DNA from 4 places in the Bacillus kalamii genome. Region 1 is predicted to be linked to each of the others. Evidence: predicted binding sites of a transcription regulator. Region 1 holds the regulator's gene; each other region holds the start of a gene.

Region 1 (6,028 bases):
AGTATGGGCCATAAAAGGCATTACTATTACAATCCTAAGCAAGCAATTAACCGGAATCGTTTGTAACCTTTCCCTAAAAAGAAGTACAATACTCATAAGTGCTTTTTTAAAGGAGTTAACTCAGTGAAAAAAGAATATATATTGATTTTAATCACTTATGTGTGTATGCTTTTATCGCCATTTTTCGGGACACCGCTCTTTACGTTCATATGGAAGATGGCCGGGGTGCCTGAACAGAAGGCAATCCTTAATGGTTATGCGTATTGGTCCATTTTCGCTTTCCTGGCAACTTTGTTCATCATCCTGTGGCTGCTTCGGAAAGAACGCTCTGCCGGTGAAGGCAACCTCCGCGACAAACCGAAAGCATCCGTTGGCATTTCCATCGCCTGGGCGATCGGCGGAATTTTCATCGCGATATTCGCTCAGAATATCGCCGTCCGAATTGAACAATTGGTTGGCATAAATACCGTATCGGAAAACACGTCATTCATTATGCAAATGATTAAGAGCATCCCTCTTTTCGTTATCTTAACCAGCATAATTGGCCCAATTCTTGAAGAGATTGTGTTTCGGAAAATCATTTTCGGAACCATATACAAAAAGTATAACTTCTTCATTTCTGCTTTGGTCAGCTCGGTCATTTTTGGATTGGCGCACAGGGAGCTGCCGCATATCCTGCTTTATTCAGCCATTGGGTTCACATTTGCCTTTCTCTATGTACGGACGAATCGCATATTGGTCCCCATCTTCGCCCATGTCATGATGAACACGCTGGTTGTCATCGTCCAATTGAAGTACGATGATATCATGCAATCTATTGAAACCGTACAAAGCATTATTGGAGGAATATTATGAGACGTCAATCACCTTTAGCCTCTGGCTTGCTGTATATAGTTCTTGGCATCGTCTTCACGTTCCTGGCCATCAACTACGTATCACAGGATGGCTGGAACTTATTTTCTTTTTTAATCGTCTTTCTTGCCACAATCGATTTTGGGACAGGCATCCGGCTGCTTATGCTCCATTTCCGTCTGATGCGTATGAAAAAGAAATAAAAAAGTATACAAAAAAACCGATCCTAGCATGATCGGTTTTTTCATGTTCAATTCTCGAACAATGGTGTTTCATCATCGGTATGATGAGTATCCTCCATCGGATAATGCTTCAGAAAATAGACAAGCGACTGCAATTCAACGGCAAGATCGATATGGTGCACACGAATGGAAGCAGGCACATTTAATCGCGCAGGCGTAAAATTCAGGATTCCCTGCACATTGGAATGGACAAGACGATCTGTAATTGGCTGTGCCACTTTAGCAGGCACTGTCAAAATCGCAACAGAAACTCCCTCTTTCTGAAGGCGTTCCTCCATTTCATCCATATGATAAATTTCTACTTCCCCTATCTTCGTACCCACTTTATCCTCCGAAACATCAAAAGCCATTTCGATTTTCGTATTATTATTTTTCAAGAAATTATAGTGCAAAAAAGCGGTCCCTAAATTCCCTACCCCGATCAACGCAACTTTGGTCAGCTCATCCTGGTCAAGTGTTTTACGGAAAAAAGATAATAAATAATTGACATTATAGCCATAGCCTTTCTTGCCAAGCGCTCCAAAGTACGAAAAATCCCTGCGGATAGTTGCTGAATCCACTTTTACCGCTTCACTTAATTCTGCGGAAGAAACTCTTTGTTTTCCTGATGAATGCAAATTCTTTAAGAACCGATAATACAACGGTAAACGCTTCGCCGTTGCTTGCGGGATTTTTAATGTATCATGCGGCATAAATAACTCCCCCCAATATATTCTGCTCATTCTTACTAATTTTTGTCTATAATAATCAGGGTCTGATGATACTCCTTTTTTTCCTAAATAAAAGGCTTAACCTTTTGATTAGGAAGTAATTGACCGTTCGGAGTAAGTAAAGCTCACTGCGCAAATGCGCATCCCTGTTAACGCTTTCATTCCCGTACTGTCCCCTATCGCCTTTTTATCCGTTATTGTCAAACATAATCAAAAATTTTGATTTTTCAACAACTAATAGGTGCATGGTTTATCCATGGACATAACAGGATAGCAACATAATAGCACGTAACTTGCTGTATAACCAAACAGTACACGGATGGAATGTTTGTATGTGCACTCTTACTGATGTGAATGTCTATTGATAGTTGCCGGACTGATCTGAACGTGCAGATTAGCCCCTACGTTAAATCATACACTATTTTCCTTTCTTTGTGCAAAAGTTTGTATTGCATTTCACAAAAGAAGCTTTACATAATTGCCCATTGACCCTTTTATCGTTTACACTACAACTATGACAACCGAGGTGAAAAAATTATGATCGTTCTACAAGTTAATAGAATCTCTAAATACTTTGGGGCTGAAAAAGTCCTTTCTGATATAAAACTGGAAGTCCAGCAAAGGGACCGCATCGGCTTGGTCGGAAGAAACGGAGCCGGAAAATCAACTCTCCTGAAAATCATCGCAGGGCAATTATCCTATGATGGAGGAGAAATAATCAAACCAAAAGACTTAACGTTCGGTTATTTAGCTCAAAATACAGGCCTTGAATCGGATAAGACCATATGGGAGGAGATGCTGACTGTCTTTGCCCATCTGATTGATCTGGAAAGAAAGCTCCGTTCGCTTGAGGAAAAAATGACTCTACCGGAAACATATAATAATGAAGTGCTCTACCAGCAAATCATGCGTGAATACGATGAGTTACAAATTGCCTTTAAGGAAAAAGGGGGCTATCAGTATGAAGCAGATATCCGCTCCGTCCTGCATGGCCTTCAATTCCAGCAATTCGATTACGAAACACCCGTCTCTTCTTTAAGCGGCGGGCAAAGGACAAGATTGGCGTTAGGGAAGCTCCTGCTTTCGCAGCCCGATTTGTTGATTCTGGACGAACCTACGAACCATCTGGATATCGAAACGCTGACATGGCTGGAACAATACCTTCTTGGTTACAAGGGTGCTGTTTTGATTGTTTCCCATGACCGCTACTTCATGGATAAAGTAGTATCTGTTATTTATGAAATTTCACGTACTACAAGCAAGAAATACCATGGCAATTACAGCTACTATCTGGAAGAAAAAGCAGCTAATTATGAGCGAGAAATGAAGCTGTATGAGAAACAACAGGATGAAATTGCGAAACTGAATGATTTTATCCAAAAAAATATTGCCCGTGCGACGACAACGAAGCGGGCCCAAAGCCGCAGGAAGCAACTGGACCGTATGGAGGTAATGGATCGTCCATTAGGAGACGAAAAGTCGGCTTCTTTTACCTTCCGGATGACAAAGCAAAGCGGCAACATTGTCGCAAACATCACTGATGCGAGCGTTGGATATGAAGGACAGCCTATCTCGCGCAATATCAACATTGCCATTTCAAAGGGCGACAGTATCGCCCTCGTCGGACCGAACGGCGTCGGTAAAACCACTTTATTAAAAACCGTGCTGAATAAGCTTCCTTTATTGAAAGGGCATGTTGATTTCGGATCGAATGTCGTTATCGGCTATTATGACCAGGAGCAAGCAAACCTTACTTCAAATAAACGAGTATTGAACGAACTGTGGGATGAATATCCGACAACCAATGAAAAAGACATCCGCACAGTGCTTGGAAATTTCCTATTTTCAGGTGATGATGTTCTAAAACCTGTTTCTACGCTCAGCGGAGGAGAAAAAGCCCGCTTAGCCTTATCCAAGCTTATGATGCAGGGCGCAAATTTCTTAATATTGGACGAGCCTACCAACCATTTGGATCTCGATAGCAAAATCGTCTTGGAAAATGCGCTAGTTGAATTTCCGGGCACTATCTTATTTGTATCCCATGACCGTTATTTTATTAATCGCATTGCTTCTAAGGTGATTGAGTTATCCACAGATGGCAGTGAAGAATTCCTTGGTGACTATGATTACTTTGTGGAAAAGAAAGCAGAAAAAGCAGCGCATGAACTATATGATCAAGCACAGGCAGCTACCACTGCTTCAGTTCCCCAAGATGATAAAGGCAGTTATCAGCAAGATAAAGAAGTGAAAAAGAGACAACGGCAAATTTCCCGGAGAATCGAGGAAATCGAAGGGCAAATGGAAGAGTTGGAGCTGAAGATAGCCAAACAGAATGAGTTATTATGCGATCCGGCTGTTTATCAGGACCATGAGCAAGTTCTTACTATTAACGAAGTGCTCGATCAATCCAATAAAGAACTTGACCAGCTGATGGAGGAATGGGGACAACTCGAGGAAGAACAAAATTCTTTATAGTAACAGAGAACTATTTATCCAGAGCAAATCGCTCTGGATATTTCTTTCGGCATAAATATTCAGAATTCTGTGGATAAATAATATATATACACAACTAACTGTGAACAACTCGATTTTATTGTGGATAAATGTACGAATAAGTGTGAATAATGTGGAAAAGTCTAAAATAAGTCATTTTAAACGTATTTTATTTGTGGACAATAATGGTGATAACTTTTGTCTTTTGTGGATGAAACGTGAATAACTTTTTCTTAAAAACAAAAAAGGCGATAGGCCTAAAAGCCTATCGCCGATTATTATAGTTGTTCAAGATCCAAACCTGGATTTGCATTCAAATCATATCCTGAACGCTTTCCTTTTTCAAACATGACACTGCCCACTGCGGCAATCATTGCTGCATTGTCCGTGCATAGCGATAAAGGAGGGATAATTAATTCTACATCCTCGATTTCTTTAAATGCACTTTCCAATTCAGCTCTTAATCCCTTATTGGCCGCCACTCCGCCAGCCAGCAACACTTGTTTCACTTTATATTGCTCACATGCTTTCAACGTTTTTGTAACCAACACTTCGATTACACTGCTTTGGAAGCTCGCAGCCAAATCTTCTGGTTTGATTGTTTCCCCTCTTTGCTCGGCATTATGCACTGTGTTGATGACAGCCGATTTTAAACCGCTAAAGCTGAAATCATATGAGCCTTCTTCGAGCCATGCACGCGGCAGCTTGATAGAGGGTTCCCCTTCATGAGCAAGCCTGTCTATATGAGGGCCTCCAGGGTATGGCAGGTTCAATGTTCTTGCCACCTTATCATATGCCTCTCCTGCTGCATCATCTCTCGTTTCACCCAATACTTGAAAAGAACCGTGCTCTTTCATATATACAAGTTCAGTATGTCCGCCAGAAACAACCAATGCTAACAAAGGAAACTTCATTTCTTTCAGTAATCTGTTCGCATATATGTGCCCGGCAATGTGATGAACCCCAATTAACGGTATTCCATGTGCATAGGAAACGGCTTTAGCTGCATTCACACCGATAAGCAATGCGCCCACAAGCCCAGGCCCTTCTGTTACCGCGATGGCATCAATATCCTCATAAGATAATTGAGCCTGTTCCAAAGCTTCCTCAAGTACCACTGTAATCGCCTCCACATGATGGCGGGAAGCTATTTCAGGCACCACTCCGCCGAATCGTTTATGGCTTTCTATTTGCGAGGCAACTATATTTGATACTATTTCTCTTCCGTTCTTAACGATTGAAACAGCCGTTTCATCACAGCTAGTTTCAATTCCCATTATATATTGATCCTTCATGCTAAATTCACCCACATTACAATCGCATCCTCTTGATTATCACTATAGTAATTTTTTCGAATGGCGCCTTCAATGAATCCCAGCTTCCGGTACAACGACTTAGCCGGCGTATTGCTGACACGCACTTCCAATGTCATACGCTCTATCTGGCGCGCCCGGCAGGCATCCATCATATAACGAAGCAATTCCTCGCCCAAACCTCTTCCTCTGTATTCCGGCAAAATGGCTATATTCGTTATATGCGCTTCATCAATCACAAGCCATGCTCCGCAATACCCTACTATTTTTCCGCTATCTACCAACACCGTATAGTGGGCAAATTGATTTTGATTCAATTCATTATAAAAAGCCTCTCTACTCCAAGGAAGAGTAAAGCAGGCATGCTCCAATAGAATAATCTCATCTAAATCCCCTACTGTCATTGGACGGAAACTAG
Region 2 (6,028 bases), on a different contig from region 1:
CTGGAATTGAAGAGGCAATTTATCATCCGACATGGAAAGATGACCGGTATGTTTGATACAGGCACGACCATAGGGGACGATTTGTTGAAGGAAGTGTTGGGAAATGCGGCCAGCAATCAAATGAAAAGTATTGTCGCTACAATCCAAAAAGAACAGAATGCGATTATCCGTAATGATAAGGACCGCTATTTAATTGTGCAAGGAGTAGCGGGCAGCGGAAAGACATCGGTAGCTTTACAGCGTGTCGCTTTTTTATTGTATAAGCATTTGAATGAGCTGGAGGCGGATCATATTCTTTTGTTCTCGCCAAATCCGTTGTTCAACAGCTATGTTTCGTCGGTTCTTCCCGACTTGGGGGAGGAGAATATGCAACAGACTACGTATCAAGAATTCGTGGAAAGGATAGTGGGGAAGGAATTTAAACTGGAAGATCCGTTTTCCGGAATGGAGTATGCACTGACCCAAAAAAAAGATCCTTATTATCCATCTCGTATGGAAGCGATATATTATAAATCAGGTTTGGATTTTAAGAATGACATAGATGCTTATGCTTCCCGATTATTAAATGAAGGAATGCTTTTCAAATCGATCTCATTCAGAGGGGAAACCATCATTTCTGCTCAAGCAATAAAAAACTATTTTTATTCTCTTGACGGCATTGCATCTATTCCGAACCGGATAGAGGCAGTCAAGAAATGGCTATTTCTGCAGCTGAATCAACAGGAAAAGCTTGAGATAGAAAAAGACTGGGTGATGGATGAAATTGAACTTCTCGACAAAGAGGACTATACAGAAGTATACCGCGATTTGACGGCTGAACAAGATAAAGATACCGACGATATGTATGATTATGATCGTGAAAGAATGAAGCTTGCGGAAAAGGTAGTCAGCTCCCATTTCAAAAAATTGAAAAAGGCGATTAAGCTGTTGAAATTTATCCAAATCAAAGCGCTGTATCTGCAACTGCTAACAGAAGCCGGGCATAGGGGAATCAATGATAGTTCATGGTCTCAGGCTGTTTCGCGGAGTGCGGGGGAAATAAAGCGCAAGGTTCTTCCTTATGAGGATGTAACAGGTTTTATCTATTTGAAAGATCTGCTTGAAGGAAAAAAGGTTTATACGTCCATCCGTCATTTGTTTGTTGATGAGGCGCAAGATTACACGCCATTTCAATTAGAATTATTCAGAAGGATGTTCCCTTATAGCAAAATGACTATCCTAGGGGATTATAATCAAGCCATTTATGCGCATTCAATGAATAATGCTACCTTATTGTCTACGGACTTATATCATGAAGGATCTTATGAAAAAATTACATTGACCAAAAGCTACCGTTCGACAATGCCGATTGTTGACTTTACCAAACACCTTGTATTTGGGGGAGAAGAGATAGAACCATTCAACAGGGAAGGGAAAAAACCAGTGGTGGTGCAATTGCCTAAAGATGGAGAAAGGGATCAAATCGTATTAAATAGGATCCGCCATTTCATTGACTGCAACTATCAGACCATTGCCGTCATCTGCAAAACAGAAGAAGAAAGCCGCATTGCCTACGAAAACTTGAAGCAGATGGAGGGCGTACAATTGATGACCCGCTCTACATATTCATTTAAGAAAGGGATTTTGATCTTGCCAGCCTATTTAGCGAAAGGCATTGAATTTGATGCAGTGATTATTTATGATGCATCTGACTCGGCATATAATGATGAACTGGAACGAAACCTTTTTTATACTGCGTGCACTAGGGCTATGCATGAGTTGTATTTGGTGGCTGCTGGAGAGGCAACCCGGTTTTTATCTGGAGTACCTGATGTTGCTTATATTATTGAAAAGACTGACGGCACTTTTGATGGCCAATAAGAAAAGAATCAAGAAGGCAAGAATGCAGGCACTTTAGCATTCTTGCCTTTTACTTTGACCAGACTATCAAAATAGGTACATCTATTCTTCGCTATTTGGCCAATTGGCCTGTACCGCCGCAATCCGGACAGTCCATAACGGCGGGATATAATCTGATTGCTCTCTTAAAGGCAGAACTGTATGAGAATTGGCCGCTGTCAATAAGGCGGACTAGTTCCCGGTCCAAATTTTCATATTCCGGATGGCGCTCATCTATCACTTTTCCATCAATGCACTCTGAACAATGCTCCATATGTATACCCTCCTTAATCTAGAATATGGATCCATCATCTATACTACTCCACTGGCAACCAAAACTCATGGTAAACGCCTTCTTTATAGGAAAAAGCTAATATTGTTGCCTATTACATCCATCTGCATCTGTTGGGTATAGAAGATGAAGGTTACCCTTAAAGGATACTACCGAAGCAGGAGGCCCATTTTGTGTATCTCTCATTATTTCTAATATGGAGCAAGTGGATGAATAGGAAGTGATATTGTATAAAAACACGCATGAATATTCAGAATAATTGTTTTGTTTAGAGTATTTTATCATCAAAAACACAAGAGGTTGTAGGAATTATAAAAAAATTTTATTTTTTTATAATAAATAATATACATTCATATACATGTGGTCTTTGCTTATAAAATGCAATTTTATACTTGAATTTTCAATATTAATGCAATAATATGAATAAAATTAACTAACAATGTGAAATATTCCACAAACAGAACGACAAATGTCTGACAGCGGCTGTTTTTGAATCCTTTAAGATAAACATGTAAGCGTTACAAGGTAAGCAAAAGCAAAGCAGCACAGACATTAGAGGAGGTTTTCGCAATGACAACACCCCTTCATGTTACATCTGAAATTGGGGAGCTACAAACGGTCCTATTAAAAAGACCAGGAAAAGAACTGGAAAATTTAACACCAGAATATCTTACACGTCTACTATTCGATGATATTCCGTACCTGCCAATTGTTCAAAAAGAGCATGATTACTTTGCTCAAGCTCTTCGCGATCAAAATATCGAAGTGCTTTACTTAGAGAAACTAATGTCAGAGACATTGGAAAAAGAAGGACTTCGTGAATCTTTTATAGATGATATCCTTGCAGAGTCTAAGCAAACAACAAACGGATCTGCAGGAACTCTTCGTGAATACTTGCTGACGTTCAATAACCAGGATTTGGTTGATAAAATCATGGCAGGTATCCGTAAAATCGAAGTGCCTGAGACAAAACGCAAACATCTTCATGAAATGATGGAGAATCAATATCCATTTTATATGGATCCGATGCCAAACCTATATTTCACCCGTGACCCTGCAGCTACAATCGGCAACGGTTTAACGATCAATAAAATGAACCAGCCTGCCCGCAGAAGAGAATCTCTATTCATGCAATATATCATTAAGCATCATCCACGTTTTGCTGGACATGATATCCCAGTTTGGCTGGATAGAAGCAATTCATTCTCTATTGAAGGCGGGGACGAATTGGTTCTTAATGAAAAAGCGATTGCTGTTGGAGTTTCCCAACGTACGGACTCTCGTTCAATCGAAAAATTGGCACTTAGCTTATTTGCACGCCAAGAAAAAATTGAACGGGTACTGGCAATTGAAATTCCTGAAACACGTGCATTCATGCACTTGGATACAGTATTCACAATGGTTAACTATGATCAATTCACAATCCATCCTGGTATCCAAAATTCAGATGGAGAATTGAATGTTTACATCATTGAAAAAGGAAAAGAAGAAGGCGAATTGAAGTTCACACATCGACGTGACCTTAAAAACGTCTTGAAAGAAACATTGAATGTATCAGAACTTGACTTGATTCCTTGCGGAGGCGGAGATGAAATCATTGCTGCCCGTGAACAATGGAATGATGGATCAAATACGTTGGCTATTGCGCCAGGAACAGTTGTTACATATGACCGTAACAATGTATCTAACGACTTATTGCGTTCTCATGGCCTAAAAGTAATTGAGGTCATTTCTTCGGAATTGTCCCGTGGCCGTGGGGGCCCACGTTGCATGAGCATGCCGCTTGTGCGTAAAGATATCTGATTTAAATAGTGAGAAAAACGTATGATATAGCTTCACACCCTCAGTTGTGCGGATTCTCCGAATGGAGGGCCGCATAGCCCAGGGTGGACTTAGCTTTTCTTATATACAATTTGGAGGGAATCTAATCATGGAATTGAGAAAAGAATTTAAAGGCCGCAGCTTCCTAGCAATCAAGGATTTTACAAAAGATGAATTCTTATATTTGATCGACCTTGCAGAAGAATTGAAAGCAATGAAGAAACGTGGCGAACAACACCGTTATTGCGAAGGCAAAAACATTGCTTTGTTATTTGAAAAATCATCTACTCGCACACGCTGTGCCTTCACAGTAGCGGCCAATGATCTTGGTGCAGCTCCTGAATTCTTGGGTAAAGATGACATTCAACTTGGAAAGAAAGAATCGGTCGAAGATACAGCAAAAGTTCTGGGCCGTATGTTCGACGGAATTGAATTCCGTGGTTTCTCCCAACAAGCTGTTGAAGATCTAGCTAAGTATTCCGGTGTGCCGGTTTGGAATGGTCTTACTGACCAATGGCATCCAACACAAATGCTTGCCGATTTCCTTACAGTTAAAGAAAAATTCAACCGCCTTGAAGGTATCACATTCGTGTACGTTGGCGATGGACGCAATAATATGGCGAACTCTTTATTGGTATCCGGAGCTAAAGCCGGCATGAATATTCGCGTATGTGCTCCTTCCTCTCTATTCCCTGAGCAATCAGTGGTGGATTTGGCTGAAAGCATCGTTAAGGAACACGGTGTCGGTTCTGTCATGGTAACAGATGACATCGATAAAGCAGTTGCTGGCGCTGATGTTCTTTACACAGACGTATGGGTATCTATGGGTGAAGAAGATAAATTCGAAGAGCGCGTTAAAACATTGTCTCCTTACCAAGTGAACATGGACATGATCAAGAAAACAGGCAAAGAAGATGTATTATTCCTTCACTGCCTGCCTGCTTTCCATGATACAAACACTACTTACGGTAAAAACGTAGCTGAAAAATGGGGCTTAACGGAAATGGAAGTTACGGATGAAGTGTTCCGCAGCGAGTACTCCCGAGTATTCGATCAAGCTGAAAACCGTATGCACACAATCAAAGCAGTCATTGCAGCCACTCTTGGAGAAATGAAATAATCTTCATTAGGATATAGAAATAATCGGCGGCGGATGATTTCATCCACCGCCCTTTGTTCCTACATATAAAAGCATTTTTATATTGTGTAATTGAAAAAGCTATTATTTTCTACAGAAAACAATAAAGAGGGTGTTACAAACATGGAAGGTACAGAACAAAAGAAAGTTGGTCTGTTTTCACTTACAGCGCTTGTAATCGGCTCAATGATCGGCGGAGGGGTATTTAACCTTCCGAAGGATATGGCATCCGGCGCCGGCGGTTTAGCCATTATCATCGGCTGGGTCATTACAGCAATCGGTATGGTTACCTTGGGACTTTGCTTCCAAAACCTAACAATGAAACGGCCAGACCTTGAAGGTGGGGTTTACAGTTATGCCCGCGCTGGTTTTGGTGAATTCATGGGGTTCAACTCCGCTTGGGGCTACTGGGTATCGGCGTTCTTAGGGAACGTTGCATACGGAACATTGCTATTTTCATCAATCGGTTATTTCTTCCCGGTATTCGAAGGCGGACAAAATGTTGCCTCTATTATCGGAGCGAGTGTCCTGCTATGGGGCGTCCATTGGCTGGTTCTGCAAGGTGTCCATTCAGCGACTATTATCAATGCGGTTGTAACAATCGCAAAAATGGTTCCGCTGCTATTGTTCATCGTAGTCATGATCTTCGCGTTCCACATTAAAGAGTTTTCATTAGGTTTCTTGGGAAATCTTGATTCATTCTCTTGGAGCGGAGTTGGAGCTCAGGTAAAAAGTACGATGCTTGTCACATTATGGGTGTTCATCGGTATTGAAGGAGCGGTTGTATTCTCTACACGTGCAAAAAACCGTTCTGATATCGGTAAAGCAACTGTAATGGGTCTTTTAGGAACCATCTTGATTTACATCTTGGTGACACTTCTATCATTAGGTGTTATGAG
Region 3 (6,028 bases), on a different contig from region 1:
GGCAGGATTTGAAAAAGGGTGCAAGATGGTATCATCTCACACCCTATCTATCATTAATTTGTTTTTTTCTTATCATCCTCGACATCTTCCATGACATCGCTTGTTAAATCTCTAGTGGATTTCTTGAATTCCCTTAACGTCTGGCCAAACGCGCGGCCTACTTCTGGAAGTTTCTTCGGTCCAAAAATTATCAAAGCCAATACAAGAATCAAAATAAGACCTGGAATACCGATATTTGAAAACATCTATACCATCCTCTTCCGTATTTTTAACTTCTTAATGCTATTTCATTATAATATCTTCAACAACCTTTTTGGGGAAAACTAGGATAAGTTCACATTCATTTCACAATTACTTACAAATATAACCTTCAAAATAACAAATAAACCAATTACAGGTAAAATCTATCGAAGGGCTGCTAAATGAACCGAAGCTGAATTAAAAGCTGCCCCTTCAAAAGAAACAATCATCTCCAAGTTTCCAAATTCTTTATCCAGCATTTTCCAATCGGGATTTTATGCATGCAGATTACGGCAAGCCATCCATAGTCATCCATAGGAATGAACTAGCCGGTTCATCAGTTTCAAGCAGTGAACGGGCAAAATACTGGGCGTATACTATCTTTAGCTGTGTACCCATGATTATAGTATTGGGTAATGCTTTCGGAGAACTGCCCGCTCCCTCTGTCTGCATACAATAGTCCCCTGCCTGCACTGCCAATATTCCCGGTCATGGCCATGAACGCATTGATTGCCCTAATATTTTGACCGCCTTTACTGTTGCACTGCAAGCCGAAACCAAGCAACACCATTGTCTTTCTTCCTTTTCGGGTAATTTGCAGATACAAATCCGATTTTTTTGCAGTTGCTGTATATACTGGGTCGATGGTTACAATTGTAGCTCCCTTACTTTTTGCTTCATATATAAAAGGTATCGTATGGATGGATGTCCACAAGGGATTGGCTCCCCACAGGATGATCGTTTCCGCCCCTGAAAGCTGGCTGGGATCAGAATTCCTTACGTCGCCAAAATCATAGATGAATGCATCTATTCTGTATCACAGCGAGCCTCCCATATCTCTTTTCATTTTTTTAGAATAGAGATTTTCCAATAGCTAAATGATACCAGTTTTTCATGTGAATAATATCACAATAATTCTTACCTTATCCAACTTGTTCATGTATGATAAGTAAAGAGGTGAATCGTATGAAACAGTTGGGCTTTTTTATTGATGTGGATAAATGCATTAACTGCCATGCTTGTACATATGCATGCAGCAATGAAAGAGACGCCAAAGAAACCAACCGAAGAAAAATCGTTTCTCTTCAACAAGAAAACAAAAGAGAGAGCATTCATTTTTCCTTTTCCTGCCATCACTGTGAAACACCGGCGTGTATGCCCGCATGCAGTAAAAATTGCATTAGAAAATTGAGAAACGGAATTGTTGTGCTGGATTCTAAAAATTGTGATGGATGCGGGAAATGTATAGCAGCTTGCCCCTTTGGTTCCATCACCATCAATACCCAAACGAAAAAAGCAGATAAATGCGATATGTGCTATACCCTGCTCCAAAAGGGAAAAAAGCCTGTCTGTATAGAGGCATGCATCGTAGACGCCATCTCTATTAATGATGTAAATAGCGCATATCCAAGCAAGTATAAAAACACATTGAAAGAATACACTATAAAAAATATTACATCTCCGTCAACACGATATAAATGTGAGGATACTGGAAAACAACTGTTTTGGGCCATTGAAAGAGAGGGACACCATGACTCATTTGACGTATGACAGGCTTATGACTATCCGCCCTTTTTATGAAGGGATAATTCTGGCAGGATGGCAAGGGCGAAAAAACATCTGCCGACATGCGGCTATGTCAGACACTATAAATGAAGCCAAAACTGCCTTCATCATAAATTACACTCCTGTGACAACCAATCGGATTGAAAAAGCTTTAAACGATCCTTCCGTTTCTGCCATCATTCTGGCGGCTGAAATCATGCTGCCCCTTCCTGCTCCATTGATCCAGTTGGCCGATGAAAAGGCTAAACCATTGATAGCCGTATCGGCAAATGCCCATACCATTCTGGCCCGGATCCATCACATCCTATCAGTATACAGGTATGGACATAGTGAAACACTTTCTCTTGAGCTAAGTTCCTATTGGCTTCGCTTGTACAACGAATTTAATATAAAGGCACTTTTCAAGAGATTGAACCACTTAATGGACCAGGAAGTTTGGCTATATATCACTGGCAAAGGGGCCCCTTCCATCCTCCCTCCAGCTATGACCGAAAAAAGATTGAATGATGCTGCAAAATCAAAAAGCAGTTCCCTGCCCGAAAAGATAGAAATATGGACGATCGATGACATGGAACTTTTTGCTTATTCAATTGCCGAATGCGACTCAGAAAAGTGCAGATATTTATTATTTGAAACACAGGATCATTCCCAACCCGATCCCGTTAAAATTCTGCTTCTTGAAACAGCCAGATTGACCATTTCAACTTGGCTGAAACTGGAGGAAAGAGCCTGGGATATCCACTTGAAATATAAAGATCAGTTTTTATTTGATATCCTCAATAACAACATTGAAAATGAACTAGATCTTATCTCTTCAGCCAGTCGTTTAGATATGCACTTTTCTCCATACGCCTGTGTGATGGCCATCCATCTATCAGGCGAATTCAAAGGAAAAGACTTTCTGGAAGAAATCAGTTCAACGCTGCAAATGAAACAAAATAAACAGCTGAATATATATACAACGATCCTTAATCAGCGAATTATTGCCCTGCTCTTTCCGGAACCCGGCTACCCTCTGGATAAGGCCAAAGTGAATGAATGGCTTGAGGACTGGCAGGAGGTTCTCCATCGGCATTATCCAGCCATCAGAAGCTTTATCGGCATTGGTAGACAGTACGAATCCAATCTGGACTTGCATAAAAGTTGTCAGGAAGCAAAAATGGCCCTTCTGATGCTTGATACAATGTCCGAATCCCGCAGCTTTATCCATTATGAGGATTTGGGGTTCATCCGCCTTCTTTCTTATTTGCATGATGAATTATTATCTGATTTTGCCCAACAGTATATCGGTCTTCTTGAACAGTATGACGCTGAAAATGATACTGATTTAGTATCTACTCTATATCTATACTGCACCCAAAACGGGGATATTTTCCAAACAGCAAAACGTATGTTCATTCATCCAAATACATTGAGGCAAAGGCTGAAAAAAATAGAATCCATCCTGCAAATCCAACTGAACCATTTTACTGATTTAGTGAACATCATTCTGGCACTTCATATCCGACATCAAAAAAATGGACATTAAAAAAACAGCCTCCCCCTACTATCCATGAGGGAGAAGCTGTTTTTTACCTTTTTTCCATAAATATCTATACATATCATTGAATACACGGCCATTTTGTGGAATCATTTCTATATGCTTTTCGAAGCATATTTCTTCACAAAGGCCGCATGAAACACATTTATTCGTTGCCAGGATAATACTGTCCTCGTCGGCATACAGTGCGTCCATAGGGCAAAGAAATGAACAGGCGCCGCATTGTGTACAGCTTTCTTTTATTGAAGGAAGCTGAAATTCAAGCAGTTCCTGCATTTCCGGAAACTCCTTGAGTTGATTCATTAATATCTCTCTTTTATCCGTTCGGATTACTGCATCATTCACCAGTTTATCCACTAGAGATGTTTTAAAGTGGTCAACTTCTTCATTAATTTCCTCGAATTCGCTGCGCTCCAAATGAAACCGTTCAAATTTTTCAAATGGAGAAAGAGTTTTATTGACTTCCATCCATTCCTTTACTGCGATTGAGTTTGTTTCCTTCACTTCTTCAAAAAGCGATGTCAGCAATCTTCGTTTGTCATGGTCAACAATACTATGTTCCTTGGAATTCGATATCTCCAATTCAGTGCCGGTCCAAAATGAAGGAAGAGTAGGCAACGCTTCTTCCGCTCGTTGAAGATGCTCCTTGAATGCCTGCCCGCCAGTCGTTATACGGCAGCCGGCACACTTTTTTTCATTGTGCAAAATACGGATATTATCCGTTTTTAAACCAGCGCTGATCCATAATTCAGCTGGCACCATCCCTAAACAAGGGACAGTGACAACAGCTGAATGGCGATAGGAAGGATACAATTCTTCACAAGTAAGGTATACATGCCCCTCGCTTTTTGATGTACGGATGATTTGGTCAACTGTTTGTGTAAGTGGAGGATGGTTCCATTTCAATGCATTTGTCGGACAAGCCGCTGTACATAAACCGCATTCCAGGCATGGATTTAGCTCAAGAGTGTCCAAGCCTATTTGTATGCTTCCCTCCGCAGGGCAGACATCCATACAGGCCGTACAAGAGCTGATCGCAGCCCTTACCTTTAGGCATCTATTGGGTTCAACATCGATTTTCTCGATTTTTTTGACCAGCACATTTGACATTTTCTTAATCCGATCAAACAGCATGAGACCAATCCTCTCTCTGTGGTAATGTTACAGATGGATGCCTGTTGAATAGAAAAGGATTCTTCCGATAAATTCAGCTCCAAAGAAGCAGATGAATAATACAGACACCATTCCCATTGATTTCATTTTTCTATTGATGATCATATAGCCTGCAAGACCCAAGCCAGCTGCAAGCAAGATCATCTTGATCCAAAATAGTGGACTTTCCAAAAGCAATGCGCCTGTTTGTGCCGCCTCGGCAATACCGCCGCTTAAAATGGTTACATTCAACACATTTAACACGATGACAAATGCAGCCATTATCATTGTATATTTGCTTAAATCCATTGTTTTTTCTTTAAGAAGGTACAGCATCACTTGAATTAACACCGGTCCTACCAATAGGGCTGTCATGAAGAACGCCGCCATGGTTGTACCATTGTTCCAAGCAGGGATTGCCGGAATGATATAAATCATTGCTGTACAGAATATGGTTATTGTACCAAGGGCGACTGTCGCCATGCCAATCCACTTTTTGGATGAAGCAGTTTTGGCGAAAAGCGCATAAATGAATGCCCCAAGCATGAATCCTGGGAAGAAGACAATTTCCCGGGTTAACCAGGAATCGCCAATATTCAATAGGGCCCGGTATGCATTTAACGGATGCCCTAAATGGAATAAAGAGGCAAGGACAGCAACAAGGGCAATGACAAGAATAACGCCGCACATGATGAAACTAGCCTTTTGAGAAATTCGTTTCTTATACGCATCCATGATGAACAAGGTGGCAAATGCGCCTATTGCCAATTGAGAAAGCACTGTAAAGACAACAAGGGGAAAGCTATGTTCCATCAGGAATCCCTCCTAACTGTCTGTGTAGAATTAGGCAATTTAAATAGAGTGGAGGAATTTGTGATTGTTGGGTCCACAAATCCTGGAACTTGAGTTACATATTGCGTTTTATCCACTTTGTTCATATCAACAATAGAGATAGCCTCCATCGGGCAAGAAGAAACACAGATTGCATCTTTGCCATCTTCCAGGCGATCATAGCACATACTGCATTTATCCATCTTCTTTTTGACCTCATCAAATTGAGGCACTCCATAAGGACACGCAGATGCACACATTTTACAGCCAATGCAGCGATCTTGGTCGTGCTTGACGATTCCATTCTCCAATTTTGTGTAAGCACCGGTCGGGCACGCTTTCGCGCAAGCCGGATCTTCACAGTGGTTACAAGCTGTTGAAATATGGCAACGCTTAGGGCTTCCCGTCAACTTTTCATCCGTTTCCTTGACGAAGCGGCGTTTCATATTCGGCTCCAACTGATAGAAACTTTTGCACGAGATTGTGCATGCGTTACAGCCGATACAGCGATCCATGTTAATGATAAAACCTAATCTTTCTTTAGTAGCCATTCAACTTACCTCCCTACAGTCTTTCAATATTTACAAACTGGTCATGGAATGCCACGCCTGCTTGCCCGGTTGCATTCGAACCCATATCTGACGGCGTTGCTTTAACCAAGTAATTGCAATTGAATTTCTTATCCTTAAACCAAGCTTC
Region 4 (6,028 bases), on a different contig from region 1:
ATACTGCTGAGCAAATATGCGGCTGTCATTTTGTTTTCAATCTTCATGTTGTTATTGACATTTGTTGTTTCGTTGCTGGTTGGGTTAATCTTCTTTGGAACAGGTGATGTAGGACCGTATTTATCTTATCGGGACGGGGCAGTAGTGGAGTCTTCGCAATTCCTTCATGCACTGTTTGCCTATTTGCTTTCTTCAATTGGATTATTTATGCTCACTACGATGGCGTTCATGATTTCGGCTGCATTCCGAAGTAGCTCGTTGGCTATCGGAATTTCTATTTTCTTGCTGCTGATGGGATCCACAATCACTGGTTTCCTGGCAATGAAATTCGAATGGGCAAAGTATATCCTGTTCGCCAATTTAAATCTGAACTCTTATTTGGATGGCACCCCTTTTATAGAAGGAATGACCATGTCGTTCTCAATTATCATGTTAGTCGTCTACTTCGTGATATTCCATCTAATTGCTTTCTTGGTGTTTACGAAGCGTGACGTAGCAGCTTAAGACATCGAAGGAATGGAGCAGGAACTGGCAAAAATAGATACTTACTATTCTCTGAAAAAGGATGGGCAAACAAATTGCCCATCCTTTTTATTTTGTAATCGTATTGGCAATCTGTATTTGCGTCATTTCCTTCGTTAAGATAAAGCTGCCGATTTGAATACGTGAAGAAAGGCCGTTGCTTTCGAGATAATGGATGAAAGCTGCTGAATCTTGTAGGATGCCTGCCTGCTTTAGTGTTGTTCCTATGCTTTCAGAGGTCATTCCTTTAGTAATCTGCAAGGTAAACGGAGCTGATCCCTTTGACTCAGCCGCTGAATTCGGATTTTCATTCTTTTTCAGGGGAAGTTTTTCCGGATCTTTCGAAACCTTGGGCACTGTTTCTTTTACTAATTCAAACCCATATTCATGGCTTGCTTTCTTTAGCTCTGCCAAAGTGAATTTTTTTTCCTGTGAATTAGGTTGATGAAATAAGAGTGTTAGAATGCCAGCAAGAAGAAAGCCGATCGCAATGCCTCTTATGGTGGATCTTGCCATCATCTTTCCTCCATTTCTGCCATTAGAAGAATGTTTTCAATTTCTTTGTGGGAAAGAGTGGACCGGCTTGAAATTTCCTCTATGCTATGGCCCTGCGCATACAGGGCAAGTACCTGGCTCTTTAATATTTCATTGATTTTCGGTGACGTATCTACCATCTTGTTTCCGTAACCGAGTGCTTCAGGTGCCATCAATTCCTCTTCAAGGATGCGCATTTTTTTCTTGAGCTGATAAATGTCCTGTACATGCTGTAAGGATAATTCTTCTACATTCTTTTCCAGTTGCTTAAACCGGTCAGGAACGAAAAAGGAAAGAAGGAACAATATTATTGCAATACTAATTAAAATAATGGTGATCATTTTGTTATCCCGCCTTTTGCTGCTTTACTTTAAAAAAATATCTACAATTCATATTTTAGGGCAGTTAGTCGGAAAAAACATCCATTATTCGCATAAATTGCGCAAAAACGAAAAAGAAATTTGCGAGGCTTTGTCGAAATAAAGCTTTTTTCACCTTTTATAAGCCATTTGAAAAATATATCGATAAGGAATGGCTACTGCAGTCTGCATTTGCAGATGAGAAACAATTCTCGACAATTTGCGTTTATTGTATGAAATTCCATTAAATGCTAACATAATAGTAAGAAAATTTTAATAATTAACCGGTATACACTATTAAGGAGTATGAATAAACTAAATCATTTGTAGCGAATCGCCTGTCCATATATAAATACATCATAAAAGGAGAGAACTGATATGAATAGTTTTGCTGTGCCTAACCAATATAATCAAGACCATAATGCAGAAGGTTCCCCATCGCTTATCACAAGGCTTCTATCCAATCCTATGAGAATCGCTCTATGGGATGAACAATCTCTGACGTGGGAGTATCCTTACGGTGAAGAAATGAAATTCGACCATTCTGGATTATTTTCCGTAAAAGCGATGAATAGTACGAAGGAGCATGAAATTATTAGGTTTCAATTAAGTAATGAAAGCGCTTTAAAAAAGAAAGTGAAAATAATGGTGCAATACCATAATATATTTGAAAAAGGATCTACTGCGTTTTACAGTCCGCAAGAAAAAGCGATCATCTGTTTTTATGAGAAGCATGTGACAATGCTCGGCGGCCAATTGCAAGGTAAGGGAATGTCGCAGTATTGTATCCACGATGTGAATGCCTATAGTGAAAATAATTGGACGGAATGTTTGCAGACTGGTTGCTTGCCGTTATCATGGCTGGCTAAAGGGGAAATATGCTCCACATTTATCTTGGAGGCAGAATTGGCAAAAGGAGAAAAACAAGAAGGAATCATTTGGTCGTTCCATTCTGAATCAGAAGGAATCGTACGTAAATTGAAAAATGAGATGATTTGAGCCATCTGCCGGTAAAGGTTTCTATTATGGGTTAATCAAAGCAGACATAATTTTACTAGATAGGTGCTTAGAAAGCATTGCAATTGCCAATCATGTTCTAGCTGCCTGAAACCTTGTATCTCGCTGTCTTGCCAGTAAAATAGGTGCATAGCGAAACCCGCACAACACATCTTATTCATCGGAATGTAAAATCATACTAGCATTTCTAAAAAAAAAATGATATTATAGAAAAGTCCTATGTGAAGATGACTTGATGTTTGGAGGGAATTATATAATGCGTGTAAATATTACGTTGGCTTGCACTGAATGTGGAGACCGTAACTATATTTCTAAGAAAAATAAACGTAACAATCCAGATCGCCTTGAGCTTAAAAAATATTGCTCAAGAGAAAAGCGTGCTACATTGCACCGTGAAACAAAGTAAACAACAGGATTTGCTCCTGTTGTTTTTTTTTGCCTAAAAATATGTTAATTTCAAGCCAATTGGCTTACTGTCCCTGTATGACTTCATGGTATATTTAGTACAGAATAGGATGGTTATGAAGGGGGCTATGTCAATGACAAAGCAAAGCATTCGACTTGAAGTAAAGAAATATTTAGAAACTTTAGGCTCTGATGACCTTTTGGCACAAAGCAAACTCATTGTGAAGCAACTCATGATGATGGAAGTGTGGAAGCAATCATCAACCATTGCACTTACGATCTCTACAAAAACAGAAATAGATACGACTGAGTTGATTAAAGCGGCATGGGAACAGGGAAAAAGAGTGGCAGTCCCAAAATGCAACCCATTATCGCATAGTATGGCCTTCCGTTATTTGACAGATTTCAACCAATTGGAATCTGTTTATAGCGGATTGTTGGAGCCGATAGTAGAGAAGACAATCGAAGCTGACCGAAATGAATTGGATTTCATGCTTGTTCCAGGGTTGGCTTTTTCGGAAGCCGGTTACCGAATCGGATATGGTGGAGGCTACTATGATCGATATTTAGCCGGATTCCAGGGTGTAACGGTATCATTGCTAACTGAAGGGCAATTGTATCATGAATTGCCAATAGATGAATATGACATGCCCGTTCAATGGCTCGTCTTGCCTAAAGGAGTGATTAACACTAATGCTGTCCTATAGTGCAGGCATTTTTTTCATCTTATGTGCGGCTCTGGGAGGATACCATGTCCGCTCATTGACAAAGTCAGGCAGTTTGGCATCTTTTATCGTAGGCCTATTGATTTTCATTGGGTTCCAATGGAAGGGATTGATCATTCTTGGTTTATTCTTTGTTTCTTCCAGCAGTTGGTCAAAGTATAAAAAACAAAGAAAAAAAAGCCTCGAAGATATGCTGGAAAAGGGAGACAGGAGGGATTGGGTGCAGGTTGCTGCCAATGGAGGTATAGCGGGCCTTGCTTCTATTTGGTCCGCGGTCCAGCCTGATATGGCTGCAACTGTTTGTTTCCTTACAGCTTTTGCGGCAGCGAACGCAGATACATGGGCATCAGAGATTGGCGTATTAAGCAAAACAAAGCCGTTTCATTTGATTCGCGGAAAATTTGTCGAAAAAGGGACATCGGGCGCAGTTTCCATATTGGGGACGGCTGCTTCTTTTGGCGGGGCTTTATTGATCGGATGTGCGGGTTGGATGCTCTTTTCTGGGATCAATGCGGCCTCTGCAGCAATCATCATATCAATGGGATTTTGCGGAAGTGTTGTTGATACGATTCTTGGAGGAACGATCCAAGCCAAATATTCATGTACCGCTTGCGGAATAGTGACGGAAAAAAGGAGCCACTGCGGCAAAAGCACCAAATTGTATTCTGGCATGGCTTGGTGCAATAACGATGCAGTAAATGTTTTATCTATATTTGTGGCTGTTTTAGCTGTGTTCCTGATATACGGATAATGATTGGCAAATCCGTACATACTATAGTTTAGTGGGGGAGTTTGTTATATTTTTCATGGATTTCAAGATATTTTAAGTAGTTTGTGAAATCTGTCACAATTTCTCTATATATAAAACGCTTTCTAAAAAACATAGAAGACCGTTTATATATTACACTATTGCAGTAGGTCAAAATGTCGCTATTTGAAAGGATTGTTTGTAATATGAAAAAGAAAGTTAATCGTGTCGTATTAGTTGGAACTGGATTCGTAGGAAGCTCTTATGCTTTTGCTTTGCTTAACCAAGGAATTACAGAGGAACTAGTACTTGTAGATATAAATAAAGATAAAGCTGCAGGCGATGCTATGGACTTGAATCATGGTTTACCATTCGCCCCTTCAAAAACAAAAGTATGGAACGGTACATATGCAGATTGCAACCATGCTGACATCGTTGTACTTACTGCCGGAGCTAACCAGAGACCGGGAGAAACTCGTTTGGACCTTGTTGCCAAAAACACAGCTATTTTCAAAGGGATCGTCAACGAAATCATGGAGAGCGGATTTGACGGAATCTTCGTTGTTGCTGCCAATCCGGTTGACATTCTTTCTTATGCAACTTGGAAATTCTCAGGTCTGCCTAAAGAGCGCGTAATCGGTTCCGGAACAATCTTGGATACAGCAAGATTCCGCTATGAGCTTGGAGAATATTTCAATATTGATACTCGTAATGTCCATGCATACATTATCGGCGAGCATGGCGATACAGAACTTCCTGTATACAGCCATGTTAACTTAGGGGCAAAACCTCTTGCAAAAGCACTTGAAATCAAGGAAGATTACAAGCCTGGGGACCTTGATGAAATGTTCGTAAATGTCCGTGATGCAGCTTACAAAATTATTGATGCTAAAGGTGCGACATTCTATGGAATCGCTATGGGACTTGTACGTATCACAAAAGCTATCCTTCAGGATGAAAACAGCATCCTGACTGTTTCAACATTGCTTGAAGGCGAATATGGCCATAATGATGTTTACATCGGCGTGCCATGTGTTGTTAACCGCGAAGGAATCAGAGAAATTGTCGAGTTGGAATTGAGCGAAGAAGAAAAAGCAAAATTCGCACATTCAGTAAATGTCCTTAAAACGACAATGGCTCCAGTTCTAGAAGCATAAAATTTATTACACTCACGCATTTTTATATAGGGCTTACAAACAAGCTCGCGGATAAAATCCCTCCAATGTTGCAAAATAGCATTAGGAGGGATTTTATTATGATGCGATTAATAAAAATAGCCACACTGGTTTTATTGCTGTTGAGTGCCTATAAATATCGATATAAATGGATGAATCAACTTCTGGGAAACCCAGTCATCAGGCGTTTTGTCGTTGCAAAAACAATGAAAATGCCTTTTATGGGCGATTATATGATGCAGACATTATTCCGTCCTTGAACGATCAATTCCGGCTTATCCAGCCGGCTTTTTTTATGGAAGCTATTGAGGGGTGTTTTTTGCCCATTTTAGGATAACTGCTTCTTTTTTTAAATTTGTTCTGTCAATATAAGCATAGTTTGATAAAGTATAGATAGGCGCTTATTTAAGGAGGCTCGTAGTAAGCCGATCGAATGGGTGCCGATAGGAATTATGAAATGGATTAGATTGTTAAGCGAAAGTAGGGGAAACAGTGGGTTTTAAAGAAGATTATTTGTTCTGGAAATCAATAAATATGCTGATT

Evidence for each region. The regulator Rex, encoded in region 1, represses fermentation and respiration genes when NADH is low (regulators of the CRP and FNR family bind a similar motif). The targets are predictions, from matches to a motif close to TTGTGAAATATTTCACAA.
Region 2: the regulator Rex is predicted to act here: its motif matches at 2,610-2,627, upstream of arcA (arginine deiminase).
Region 3: the regulator Rex is predicted to act here: its motif matches at 1,135-1,152, upstream of ABC357_RS15030 (4Fe-4S dicluster domain-containing protein).
Region 4: the regulator Rex is predicted to act here: its motif matches at 4,395-4,412, upstream of ABC357_RS04300 (L-lactate dehydrogenase).

Annotation. Positions count from the first base shown of each region.
Region 1 covers NZ_JBDFMI010000006.1:914,909-920,936, reverse strand. Annotated here, with positions in the region: gene ABC357_RS22455 (CPBP family intramembrane glutamic endopeptidase) at 124-855, shown strand; gene ABC357_RS22450 (YdiK family protein) at 852-1,055, shown strand; gene ABC357_RS22445 (redox-sensing transcriptional repressor Rex) at 1,103-1,786, opposite strand; gene ABC357_RS22440 (ABC-F family ATP-binding cassette domain-containing protein) at 2,342-4,279, shown strand; gene tsaD (tRNA (adenosine(37)-N6)-threonylcarbamoyltransferase complex transferase subunit TsaD) at 4,576-5,592, opposite strand; gene rimI (ribosomal protein S18-alanine N-acetyltransferase) at 5,589-6,028, opposite strand, start outside.
Region 2 covers NZ_JBDFMI010000001.1:2,796,134-2,802,161, reverse strand. Annotated here, with positions in the region: gene helD (RNA polymerase recycling motor HelD) at 1-1,860, shown strand, start outside; gene ABC357_RS13900 (hypothetical protein) at 1,952-2,152, opposite strand; gene arcA (arginine deiminase) at 2,741-3,973, shown strand; gene argF (ornithine carbamoyltransferase) at 4,098-5,111, shown strand; gene arcD (arginine-ornithine antiporter) at 5,253-6,028, shown strand, end outside.
Region 3 covers NZ_JBDFMI010000001.1:3,035,236-3,041,263, forward strand. Annotated here, with positions in the region: gene ABC357_RS15020 (twin-arginine translocase TatA/TatE family subunit) at 54-245, opposite strand; gene ABC357_RS15025 (molybdopterin-dependent oxidoreductase) at 584-1,051, opposite strand; gene ABC357_RS15030 (4Fe-4S dicluster domain-containing protein) at 1,207-1,791, shown strand; gene ABC357_RS15035 (PucR family transcriptional regulator) at 1,772-3,334, shown strand; gene ABC357_RS15040 (4Fe-4S binding protein) at 3,353-4,480, opposite strand; gene ABC357_RS15045 (dimethyl sulfoxide reductase anchor subunit family protein) at 4,508-5,311, opposite strand; gene ABC357_RS15050 (4Fe-4S dicluster domain-containing protein) at 5,311-5,880, opposite strand; gene ABC357_RS15055 (molybdopterin-dependent oxidoreductase) at 5,894-6,028, opposite strand, start outside.
Region 4 covers NZ_JBDFMI010000001.1:852,366-858,393, forward strand. Annotated here, with positions in the region: gene ABC357_RS04265 (ABC transporter permease) at 1-504, shown strand, start outside; gene ABC357_RS04270 (hypothetical protein) at 592-1,041, opposite strand; gene ABC357_RS04275 (hypothetical protein) at 1,038-1,397, opposite strand; gene ABC357_RS04280 (hypothetical protein) at 1,794-2,414, shown strand; gene rpmG (50S ribosomal protein L33) at 2,689-2,838, shown strand; gene ABC357_RS04290 (5-formyltetrahydrofolate cyclo-ligase) at 2,972-3,544, shown strand; gene ABC357_RS04295 (DUF92 domain-containing protein) at 3,531-4,313, shown strand; gene ABC357_RS04300 (L-lactate dehydrogenase) at 4,517-5,467, shown strand; gene ABC357_RS04305 (hypothetical protein) at 5,566-5,745, shown strand; gene ABC357_RS04310 (rhomboid family intramembrane serine protease) at 5,978-6,028, shown strand, end outside.